Regions from separate parts of the Streptomyces sp. NPDC002870 genome, predicted to be linked through region 2. Evidence: predicted binding sites of a transcription regulator. Region 2 holds the regulator's gene; each other region holds the start of a gene.
What was found. The regulator HrcA, encoded in region 2, represses chaperone genes, less so after heat shock. The targets are predictions, from matches to a motif close to TTNGCACTCNGNNNNNCNGAGTGCNAA.

Region 1 (3,272 bases), on a different contig from region 2:
GCGGCCATGTCACCGAGCATCGCCTTGCGGCGGTCGCCGAAGCCGGGGGCCTTGACGGCCACCGCGTTGAAGGTGCCGCGGATCTTGTTCACGACCAGGGTCGACAGGGCCTCGCCCTCGACGTCCTCGGCGATGATCAGCAGCGGCTTGGAGCCACCGGCCTGGATGACCTTCTCCAGCAGCGGCAGCAGGTCCTGGATGGAGGCGATCTTGCCCTGGTGGATCAGGATGTACGGGTCGTCGAGGACGGCCTCCATACGCTCCTGGTCGCTCACCATGTACGGGGAGAGGTAGCCCTTGTCGAAGGCCATGCCCTCGGTGAAGTCGAGCTCCAGGCCGAAGGCGTTGGACTCCTCGACGGTGATGACACCGTCCTTGCCGACCTTGTCCATCGCCTCGGCGATGAGCTGGCCGACCTGCTGGTCCTGCGCGGAGAGCGCGGCGACGGCGGCGATGTCGGCCTTGTCCTCGATCGGGCGGGCGGTGGCGAGGAGCTCCTCGGACACTGCCTTGACCGCGGCGTCGATGCCCTTCTTCAGGGCGGCCGGGGACGCGCCGGCTGCGACGTTGCGCAGGCCCTCGCGGACCAGCGCCTGGGCCAGCACGGTGGCGGTGGTGGTGCCGTCACCCGCGATGTCGTTGGTCTTGGTCGCCACCTCCTTCACCAGCTGGGCGCCGAGGTTCTCGTACGGGTCATCGAGCTCGACCTCACGGGCGATCGTGACACCGTCGTTGGTGATGGTGGGGGCGCCGAACTTCTTGTCGATGACGACGTTGCGGCCGCGGGGGCCGATCGTCACCTTCACCGTGTCGGCAAGCTTGTTGACGCCGCGCTCGAGGGCGCGACGGGCGTCCTCGTCGAACTTCAGGATCTTCGCCATGGGAGCTTCTCTGTCCTCTCAAACGAACTGCGCCCCTGACCGCCCGGCTACATCAGTGCGGGGGCCAGGGGCGCAGATCAAACAACTTCGGGTGCGGAGTCCTCTGGGGATGCCCCCCAGACCCCCGACCTACTTCTCGATGATCGCGAGTACGTCGCGAGCCGAGAGGACGAGGTACTCCTCGCCGTTGTACTTGACTTCGGTGCCGCCGTACTTGCTGTACAGCACGACGTCGCCGGTCTTGACGTCGAGCGGCAGACGCTCGCCGTTCTCGAAGCGACCCGGGCCCACTGCGAGGACGACGCCCTCCTGGGGCTTCTCCTTCGCGGTGTCCGGGATGACCAGGCCAGAGGCCGTGGTCTGCTCGGCGTCGAGCGGCTGGACCACAATGCGGTCCTCGAGCGGCTTGATGGCAACCTTGGAGCTGGCGGTCGTCACGATCCGACCTCCCCCTTCGGAGATCTCACGGGGTTAACTGTCTGAGGTGGCGACCAGGTGGATCCGTCGTCGCGGGTGCCGGACCTGCCCGTCGCTGTGTTGGCACTCTCCAGTGGGGAGTGCCAGACCTGAGACTATGACTGCGATTAGCACTCGGTCAAGCGGAGTGCCAATTCAACGGCGCGCGCCGCTCTGATCCCGGTACGGAAAACGTCGCGCCCGACCCATTGGTTCCGCCATCGCTCAACGGCGTACGCCCACTGGTTCCGTACGCCCAGACCCCGGGGGCACCAGGGTTCAGACGTAGTCCTCCAGGCGCGCCACCGCGTACCCCTGCTCCTGAATACGGCGCAGCAACCGTGCCGCCGTTCGTGCGTCCGCCCGCACGATCTCGCCGGGCCGCAGCTGTTCGCCCTCCGCGTACTCCCGCCCCAGGACCATCGCGCGGACCCCGCAGTCGGCCGCCGCCCGCAGCGTGTCCTCGTTGTACGCGCCCTGCGGCGGGCGGAAGAGGCGGACCTGACGCCGTCCGCAGATCTCGGCGCGCTGCCCCTCGTACGAGAGCGTGCGCAGGTCCGGTTGCCCGGCCGCGCGGAACACGCTGACCGGCAGCTTCAGTTCGCCCGTCATCCGTACGAACTGCGGATCGCGCGCCGCGCGCTCGTCGAAGGTGAGGAAGACGACCTTGTCGCGGATGGGCACCCGGTCCACCACGGACGGCTCCGAGAGGCGGCGTGCGGGCGGCTTCGGCGCGGCGGCCAGCGGCCGCGCCAGCCCCCACCGCCGATGGGCGGCGCCCGGAGCACCCGCGCCCGGCGTGACCTGTTGGGCGGCCTTGCGCCCGAGCCGCTCGATCGGGTCAACCGACTGCGCGCATCCCGCGGCGAGAAACGCACCGGCCGCCAGCACTCCGGCCAGCAGCCGGTGCGCCTGCGTCATACGTAGTCCTCCAGCTTTGCCACGGCGTAGCCCCTGCCGGTGATCGTCTTCATGACATTCCGGATCATGTCGGGCATGCTGCCCTTCCAGTCCGCGGGGCCGCGGAAGTGGGTGAGGATGATGTCGCCGGGGTGCAGGTCCTGGTCCCACTCCCGCCACTCCATGTGATCGGGAAACGCCTCCGCGGCCCACAGGGGCACGGCCTTCACCCCGCACGACTGGGCGGCGCGCAGGGTCTCCTTGTTGTAGTTGCCGTACGGCGGGCGGAAGAGCGGAGGCCGCTTGCCGTACCGCTTCTCGATCTCGGCCTGCTGGCCGCAGATCTCCCGCTCCTGCTCGGCGTAGGAAAGGCCGGGCAGATAGCGGTGGTTGAGGGTGTGGTTGTGCAGCGAGACGCCGCTGTCCTGCATCTCTTTGAAGTAGCCGTAGTTGTCGCTGATGACGTAGTCGCTGAGGAAGGCGCTGTACGGGATCTGGAGCTCGCTCATCATCTGGAGCAGGGCGGGGTCCTTCTCCGAACCGTCGTCGATCGTCAGGAAGACGATCTTCTCCTTGACCGGCACGGTAGTGAAGACGGGTGGCAAGGACTCGCCGTCTTCGACCTCGAAGCCCTTACGGGTGGTGATCTCAGGCTTGGCGTCGGGGGGCTGGGGCGCGGCGAGCGGGGTCTCGTCCAGGCCCCACTTCTTGGCGGCGACGGCCCGTTCGGCCTGAGTGCGCTCGACCTCCTCCATGTACGTGGAGAGCGCGCCGGCCGCGCCGGGCTCCTGGCCCGGGGCGGGGCGCGCGCCGCCGGAAGGTTTCGGGGACTCGGCCGCACATGCGGCGCCAAGGGCGGCGACGAGGAGCACGGCCAGGACTGCACGACTCCGTCGCGCCCGTTTTTTCTCATTTTGTGTTACTAGCTGCATGGCGCTGGATCTTGTCAGCACGGACCCGTACGGCCCGGCCGACACCGCCACCGCGGGCGCACCATCCCCCGCCTGGCCCACAATGGGCCGGGTGAACGACCTG
Region 2 (3,272 bases):
GTCACCGTGCAGTGCAGATCGTCGCCGCGCCGCTGGAAGACCAGGTGCGGCAGCTCGTGGATCTCGACATACAGATCACCCGCGGGGCCGCCGCCGGGGCCGACCTCGCCCTCACCGGCGAGCTGGATGCGCGTGCCGTTGTCGACGCCGGCCGGGATCTTCACGGTCAGCGTGCGACGGGACCGGATACGGCCGTCGCCGGCACATTCCGGGCACGGCGTCGGCACGACCGTGCCGAAGCCCTGGCACTGCGGGCACGGGCGCGACGTCATGACCTGGCCCAGGAAGGACCGCGTCACCTGCGAGACCTCACCGCGGCCGCGGCACATGTCGCAGGTCTGCGCCGAGGTGCCGGGCGCAGCGCCCTCACCGGAGCACGTCGTGCAGACGACCGCGGTGTCGACCTGGATGTCCTTGGTCGTACCGAAGGCCGCCTCGTTGAGGTCGATCTCCAGCCGGATCATCGCGTCCTGGCCGCGGCGCGTACGCGACCTCGGCCCGCGCTGCGACGCCGTACCGAAGAACGCGTCCATGATGTCCGAGAAGTTCCCGAAGCCACCGGCTCCGAAGCCGCCCGCGCCTGCGGCGCCCGCCTGCGATAGCGGGTCCCCGCCGAGGTCGTAGACCTGCTTCTTCTGCGGATCCGACAGCACCTCGTAGGCGGCGTTGATCTCCTTGAAGCGCTCCTGCGTCTTCGGGTCCGGATTCACATCCGGGTGGAGTTCGCGCGCAAGCCGGCGAAATGCCTTCTTGATCTCGTCCTGTGATGCGTCGCGGCGCACGCCGAGTACGGCGTAGTAGTCCGTGGCCACTTACGACTCCGCCAGGATCTGTCCGACGTAACGTGCCACTGCGCGTACCGCTCCCATCGTTCCGGGGTAGTCCATGCGGGTCGGTCCGACCACGCCGAGTTTCGCAACTGCCTCGTCGCCCGAACCGTAGCCGACCGCGACCACGGACGTGGAGTTGAGGCCTTCATGGGCGTTCTCATGACCGATCCGTACGGTCATGCCCATACCGCCAGATTCCTTGGCCTCGCCGAGCAGCTTGAGGAGCACCACATGCTCCTCGAGCGCCTCGAGCACCGGCCTGATCGTCAGCGGGAAGTCGTGACCGAAGCGCGTCAGATTGGCGGTGCCGCCGATCACCAGACGCTCCTCGGTCTCCTCGACCAGGGTTTCGAGCAGGGTCGAGAGCACCGTGGAGACGGTCCCGCTGTCCTCCGCCCCGAAGGAATCGGGAAGATCCTGCACCAGCTGCGGCACATCCGCGAAGCGGCGCCCGACGACCCGGCTGTTGAGCCGGGCCCGCAGGTCCGCGAGCGAGGTGTCACCGAACGGCGCGGGGCAGTCGATCATGCGCTGCTCGACCCGTCCGGTGTCCGTGATCAGCACCAGCATCAGCCGGGCCGGCGCGAGGGAGAGGAGCTCCACGTGCCGGACGGTGGACCGGGTCAGCGAGGGGTACTGGACGACGGCGACCTGCCGGGTCAGCTGCGCGAGCAGCCGTACCGTACGGCTCACGACGTCGTCGAGGTCGACGGCTCCGTCCAGGAAGTTCTGGATGGCGCGGCGCTCCGGCGACGACAGCGGCTTGACGCCCGCCAGCTTGTCGACGAAGAGCCGGTAGCCCTTGTCCGTCGGGATGCGGCCGGCGCTGGTGTGCGGCTGGGCGATGAACCCTTCCTCCTCCAGCACCGCCATGTCGTTTCGGACCGTGGCCGGCGAGACGCCGAGCTTATGACGCTCGGTGAGCGCCTTGGAGCCGACTGGCTCCTCGGTGCCGACATAGTCCTGGACGATGGCGCGCAGCACCTCGAGTCTGCGTTCGCTGAGCACCGCGCACACCTCCAGCTGTGGTCCCTGGGCGACTGCTTGGCACTCGATGCGTACGAGTGCCAGCCTTACACCGTGCCAGTGTACGGCCGTGGGGTACGCCCCTAGCAAGGGCGGCCGACGACGCTACCGTGCGACATCCCTGGTCGTTGCCGATAGCGTCCCGGTATGGACGTCAGTTGGGAAGAGTTCGGCTGGGAGCGGCTGGCCGACGGGGTGGGCCGCCGACGGATGCCGGGCTGGGACGCGACTGTGGGTCTGATCGCCGGTGAGAGCGGTGTCCTCATGTACGACACGGGCTCCACGCTCCGCGAGGGCGCCGAGCTCCGCACCCAGGCGCAGGCGCTCCTGGGCGGCCGCCGGGTGACGCATATCGCACTGAGCCACCCGCACTTCGACCATGTGCTGGGGACGGCGGCGTTCGCGGGGGCGGAGGTGTACGGCGCGGTCGGTCTGGCCGATCTGATGAAGCGGGAGCGGGACGGCATCCTCGGCTCGGCGGTACGCCACGGGGTGGCCGCCGACGCCGCGGCCCAGGCGGTCGACGTACTGGTGGTGCCGCACCACATGGTGAGCGGGGAGTGGACGCTGGACCTGGGCGGCCGGCAGGTGCTGCTGGCGAATGTGGGCCCGGGACATTCGGGCCACGATCTGGCGGTCCTGGTGCCGGGCAGCCCGGAGGTGGTGTTCTGCGGCGACCTGGTGGAGGAGTCGGACGAACCCCAGGTGGGCCCGGACGCGATCCCGTCCCGCTGGCCGGCCGCGCTGGACCGGCTGCTGTCCCTGGGCGGCGAGGACGCGGCGTATGTGCCGGGGCACGGGGCGGTGGTCGACGCGGCGTTCGTACGCGCCCAACGCGACGTGCTGGCGGCGCGCTTCGGGGTGTCGTAGCGTCTGCCGAATGCGCAGCTACAGCCCCGATCTGACGCCACCTTGGAAGAAGCAGCAGCCTGCTCCCGAGGTCCCCGCCGACCCGGACCTGGTCGTGGAGGAGGTCGGCACGGGATTCTGCGGCGCGGTGATCCGCTGCGAGGCGGGGACCGTGACCCTGGAGGACCGCTTCGGCAAGCACCGGGTGTTCCCGCTGGCCCCGCGGGGCTTCCTGCTGGAAGGCCGCGTCGTCACCCTGGTCCGCCCGACGTCGCCGTCTGCGTCCCGCCCGGCCCGTACGGCCTCGGGCTCCCTCGCGGTCCCCGGCGCCCGCGCGCGGGTCGCCCGCGCCGGGCGCATCTACGTGGAGGGCCGCCACGACGCCGAGCTGGTCGAGAAGGTCTGGGGCGACGATCTGCGGATCGAGGGGGTGGTGGTGGAGTACCTGGAGGGCATCGACGACCTCCCCTCGATCGTCACGGACTTCGCCCCGGGTCCGGACGCGCGCCTGGGGGTGCTGGTGGACCACCTGGTCCCCGGCTCGAAGGAGTCCCGGATCGCGTCCGA
Region 3 (3,272 bases), on a different contig from region 2:
GTTGATCTCCCGCACCTTCGCCACCGACGGCCCGAAGCTCCTGTTCCGGGCCGCCGCCTGGTCCGCCTTCGTCACCGGCCTGAAGCACGACTAGCAGGACGTGTCACGAGCCGGGCGCTCGCCGGTGAACAGGAACGCACTCGGCCAGGTGTGCCCGGCGCCGCACTCCTGGCTGGCCGGTGCCCTGCTGTGGGTCCGCCGCGCCGGGCAAAAGCCCGAGGGCGGCACCCCCCTGGGAGTGGGGGTGCCGCCCTCGGTCCGTACAGCGTGAACTGCCGATCCGCGCAGGATCAGAAGTCCATGTCACCGCCCGGCATGCCGCCCGGAGCGGCCGCAGAGGCCTTCTCCGGCTTGTCGGCGATGACGGCCTCGGTGGTGAGGAACAGCGCGGCGATCGACGCGGCGTTCTGCAGCGCGGAACGCGTGACCTTCGCCGGGTCGATGATGCCCTCGGCGATCATGTCGACGTACTCGCCGGTCGCGGCGTTCAGACCGTGACCGATGGGCAGGTTGCGCACCTTCTCGACGATGACGCCGCCCTCGAGACCACCGTTGATGGCGATCTGCTTCAGCGGGGCCTCCAGCGCCAGCTTCACGGCGTTGGCGCCGGTCGCCTCGTCACCCTCGAGCTCGAGCTTCTCGAAGACCGAGGAAGCCTGAATGAGAGCCACGCCACCACCGGCGACGATGCCCTCCTCGACAGCGGCCTTGGCGTTGCGCACCGCGTCCTCGATGCGGTGCTTGCGCTCCTTGAGCTCGACCTCGGTCGCGGCGCCGGCCTTGATGACGGCCACGCCGCCGGCCAGCTTCGCGAGGCGCTCCTGGAGCTTCTCGCGGTCGTAGTCCGAGTCGCTGTTCTCGATCTCGGCACGGATCTGGTTCACGCGACCGGCAACCTGGTCGCTCTCACCGGCACCGTCGACGATCGTGGTCTCGTCCTTGGTGATAACGACCTTGCGGGCGCGGCCCAGCAGGTCCAGGCCGGCGTTCTCAAGCTTGAGACCGACCTCCTCGGAGATGACCGTGCCGCCGGTGAGGATGGCGATGTCGTTCAGCATCGCCTTGCGGCGGTCGCCGAAGCCCGGAGCCTTGACGGCAACGGACTTGAAGGTGCCGCGGATCTTGTTGACGACCAGGGTCGACAGCGCCTCGCCCTCGACGTCCTCGGCGATGATCAGCAGCGGCTTACCCGACTGCATGACCTTCTCCAGCAGCGGAAGGAGGTCCTTCACGTTGCTGACCTTGGAGTTGACGATCAGGATGTACGGGTCGTCGAGCGACGCCTCCATACGCTCCATGTCGGTGGCGAAGTACGCCGAGATGTAGCCCTTGTCGAAGCGCATACCCTCGGTGAGCTCCAGCTCCAGACCGAAGGTCTGGGACTCCTCGACGGTGATGACGCCTTCCTTGCCGACCTTGTCCATCGCCTCGGCGATGAGCTCGCCGATCTGGGTGTCGGCGGCGGAGATGGAGGCCGTCGAAGCGATCTGCTCCTTGGTCTCCACGTCCTTGGCCTGCTCGAGCAGGGCGCCGGAGACGGCCTCGACGGCCTTCTCGATGCCACGCTTGAGTGCCATGGGGTTGGCGCCGGCCGCCACGTTGCGCAGGCCCTCGCGGACGAGCGCCTGGGCGAGGACGGTCGCGGTGGTCGTTCCGTCACCGGCGACGTCGTCCGTCTTCTTGGCGACTTCCTTGACCAGCTCGGCGCCGATCTTCTCGTACGGGTCCTCGAGCTCGATCTCCTTGGCGATGGAAACACCATCGTTGGTGATCGTGGGGGCGCCCCACTTCTTCTCGAGGACGACGTTCCGGCCCTTGGGGCCAAGGGTGACCTTGACGGCGTCGGCGAGCTGGTTCATCCCGCGCTCGAGACCGCGCCGTGCCTCCTCGTCGAACGCGATGATCTTGGCCATGTGAAGTGGTCCTCCCGGACTGGGGTGGATTCTCCGGACCGCGCTGGCGCCCGCGACGGACGGCCTGCAAACCTTGTGGTTCCTTGCCCCACCTGGCCTGCGGACCTCACCGACTCGGTCCTCGTTGTCACTCTCACTGTCAGAGTGCTAACGCAATGATTAGCACTCGACCCCCTAGAGTGCAAGCGGCTTCGAAGAAGCCTCGATGAGGGGCGGCGGTCGGGCGACGGGTGGGCGCAAGCGGCTTCGAAGAAGCCTGGACGAGGGGCGGCGGTCGGGCGCAGACGCACGAGGGGCCCGCATCCCTCGTGGGATGCGGGCCCCTCGGCGTGAGTGCGTCGGTGGCCGATCGCGCCGAGATCAGACGGCGAGCTTGACCATGTCCGCCTGCGGACCCTTCTGGCCCTGCGAGATCTCGAATTCAACTCGCTGACCCTCTTCAAGGGTGCGGTACCCGTCCATCTGGATCGCGCTGTAGTGGACGAAAACATCCGCACCACCGTCGACCGCGATGAAGCCGTACCCCTTCTCCGCGTTGAACCACTTGACGGTGCCCTGAGCCATGCCTAACTCCCCTATTACTGGCCCTTGCGCAGGACCGCACTTCGCGGACCCGGGTCAGACCTCACCCACCCGACAGGAGGAGGGTGTGCGCCGGAACGCGTCGACCGCGGCTGAATGTATCTGTCCAACTGCCGTCTGCAACAGGTCAGTCGGACGAGAAATCTGCGCAAGCCCGAACGGATAATTCATGTGAATTCTGTGAATTCCGGGGCAAGTCGGGCCCGACGAAAGGCGCCTACGCGACAATTCGGCCCTGCACTTTGGCTGCTTCTTGTCGCGCGGCGACGCATTCTCATATGCGCTCGGCATGAGCAGCGGAGGGGGCTTCCCAACTCTACCGCGCTCAACCCTAAGGAATTACCCCCTCCGCTTCTCTTGCGGAGGGGGCAATAGAGGTAACTCTGCGAAGTCAGCAGCCGCCGGCGACAGCCGGGATGATCGAGACGCCCGCGCCGTCCGGTGTCGCAGTCTGAAGACCCTGCTCGAAACGGACGTCGTCGTCGTTCACGTACACGTTGACGAACCGGCGCAGCTTGCCCTGGTCGTCCAGGACGCGCGCGGCGATGCCCGTGTGGTTCTTCTCCAGGTCGGCGATCACCTCGGAGAGAGTCGCGCCCTGAGCCGAAACCTCGGCCTGGCCGCCCGTATACGTACGGAGAATGGTGGGAATGCGGACGTTGACGCTCATGGGTGCGTGCCTTCCTTGAGTCTCGGGTGGTCGGTCAGCCGGCCAGGCCGGCGTCGCGGAACGCGTCCAGGCTCGGGCGGATCGTCGCGGTCGGGCCGGTCGTCGGC

Region 1: the regulator HrcA is predicted to act here: its motif matches at 1,466-1,492, upstream of groES (co-chaperone GroES).
Region 3: the regulator HrcA is predicted to act here: its motif matches at 2,038-2,064, upstream of groL (chaperonin GroEL).

Annotation. Positions count from the first base shown of each region.
Region 1 covers NZ_JBIAPW010000004.1:133,826-137,097, forward strand. Annotated here, with positions in the region: gene groL (chaperonin GroEL) at 1-881, opposite strand, end outside; gene groES (co-chaperone GroES) at 1,011-1,319, opposite strand; gene ACFYWY_RS07190 (polysaccharide deacetylase family protein) at 1,617-2,258, opposite strand; gene ACFYWY_RS07195 (polysaccharide deacetylase family protein) at 2,255-3,169, opposite strand; gene ACFYWY_RS07200 (SAM-dependent methyltransferase) at 3,252-3,272, shown strand, end outside.
Region 2 covers NZ_JBIAPW010000036.1:88,615-91,886, forward strand. Annotated here, with positions in the region: gene dnaJ (molecular chaperone DnaJ) at 1-812, opposite strand, end outside; gene hrcA (heat-inducible transcriptional repressor HrcA) at 813-1,838, opposite strand; gene ACFYWY_RS31855 (MBL fold metallo-hydrolase) at 2,004-2,726, shown strand; gene ACFYWY_RS31860 (DUF3097 domain-containing protein) at 2,737-3,272, shown strand, end outside.
Region 3 covers NZ_JBIAPW010000012.1:188,732-192,003, forward strand. Annotated here, with positions in the region: gene ACFYWY_RS17830 (DUF397 domain-containing protein) at 2-94, shown strand; gene ACFYWY_RS17835 (hypothetical protein) at 125-271, shown strand; gene groL (chaperonin GroEL) at 291-1,913, opposite strand; gene ACFYWY_RS17845 (cold-shock protein) at 2,274-2,477, opposite strand; gene ACFYWY_RS17850 (MoaD/ThiS family protein) at 2,887-3,165, opposite strand; gene thrC (threonine synthase) at 3,200-3,272, opposite strand, start outside.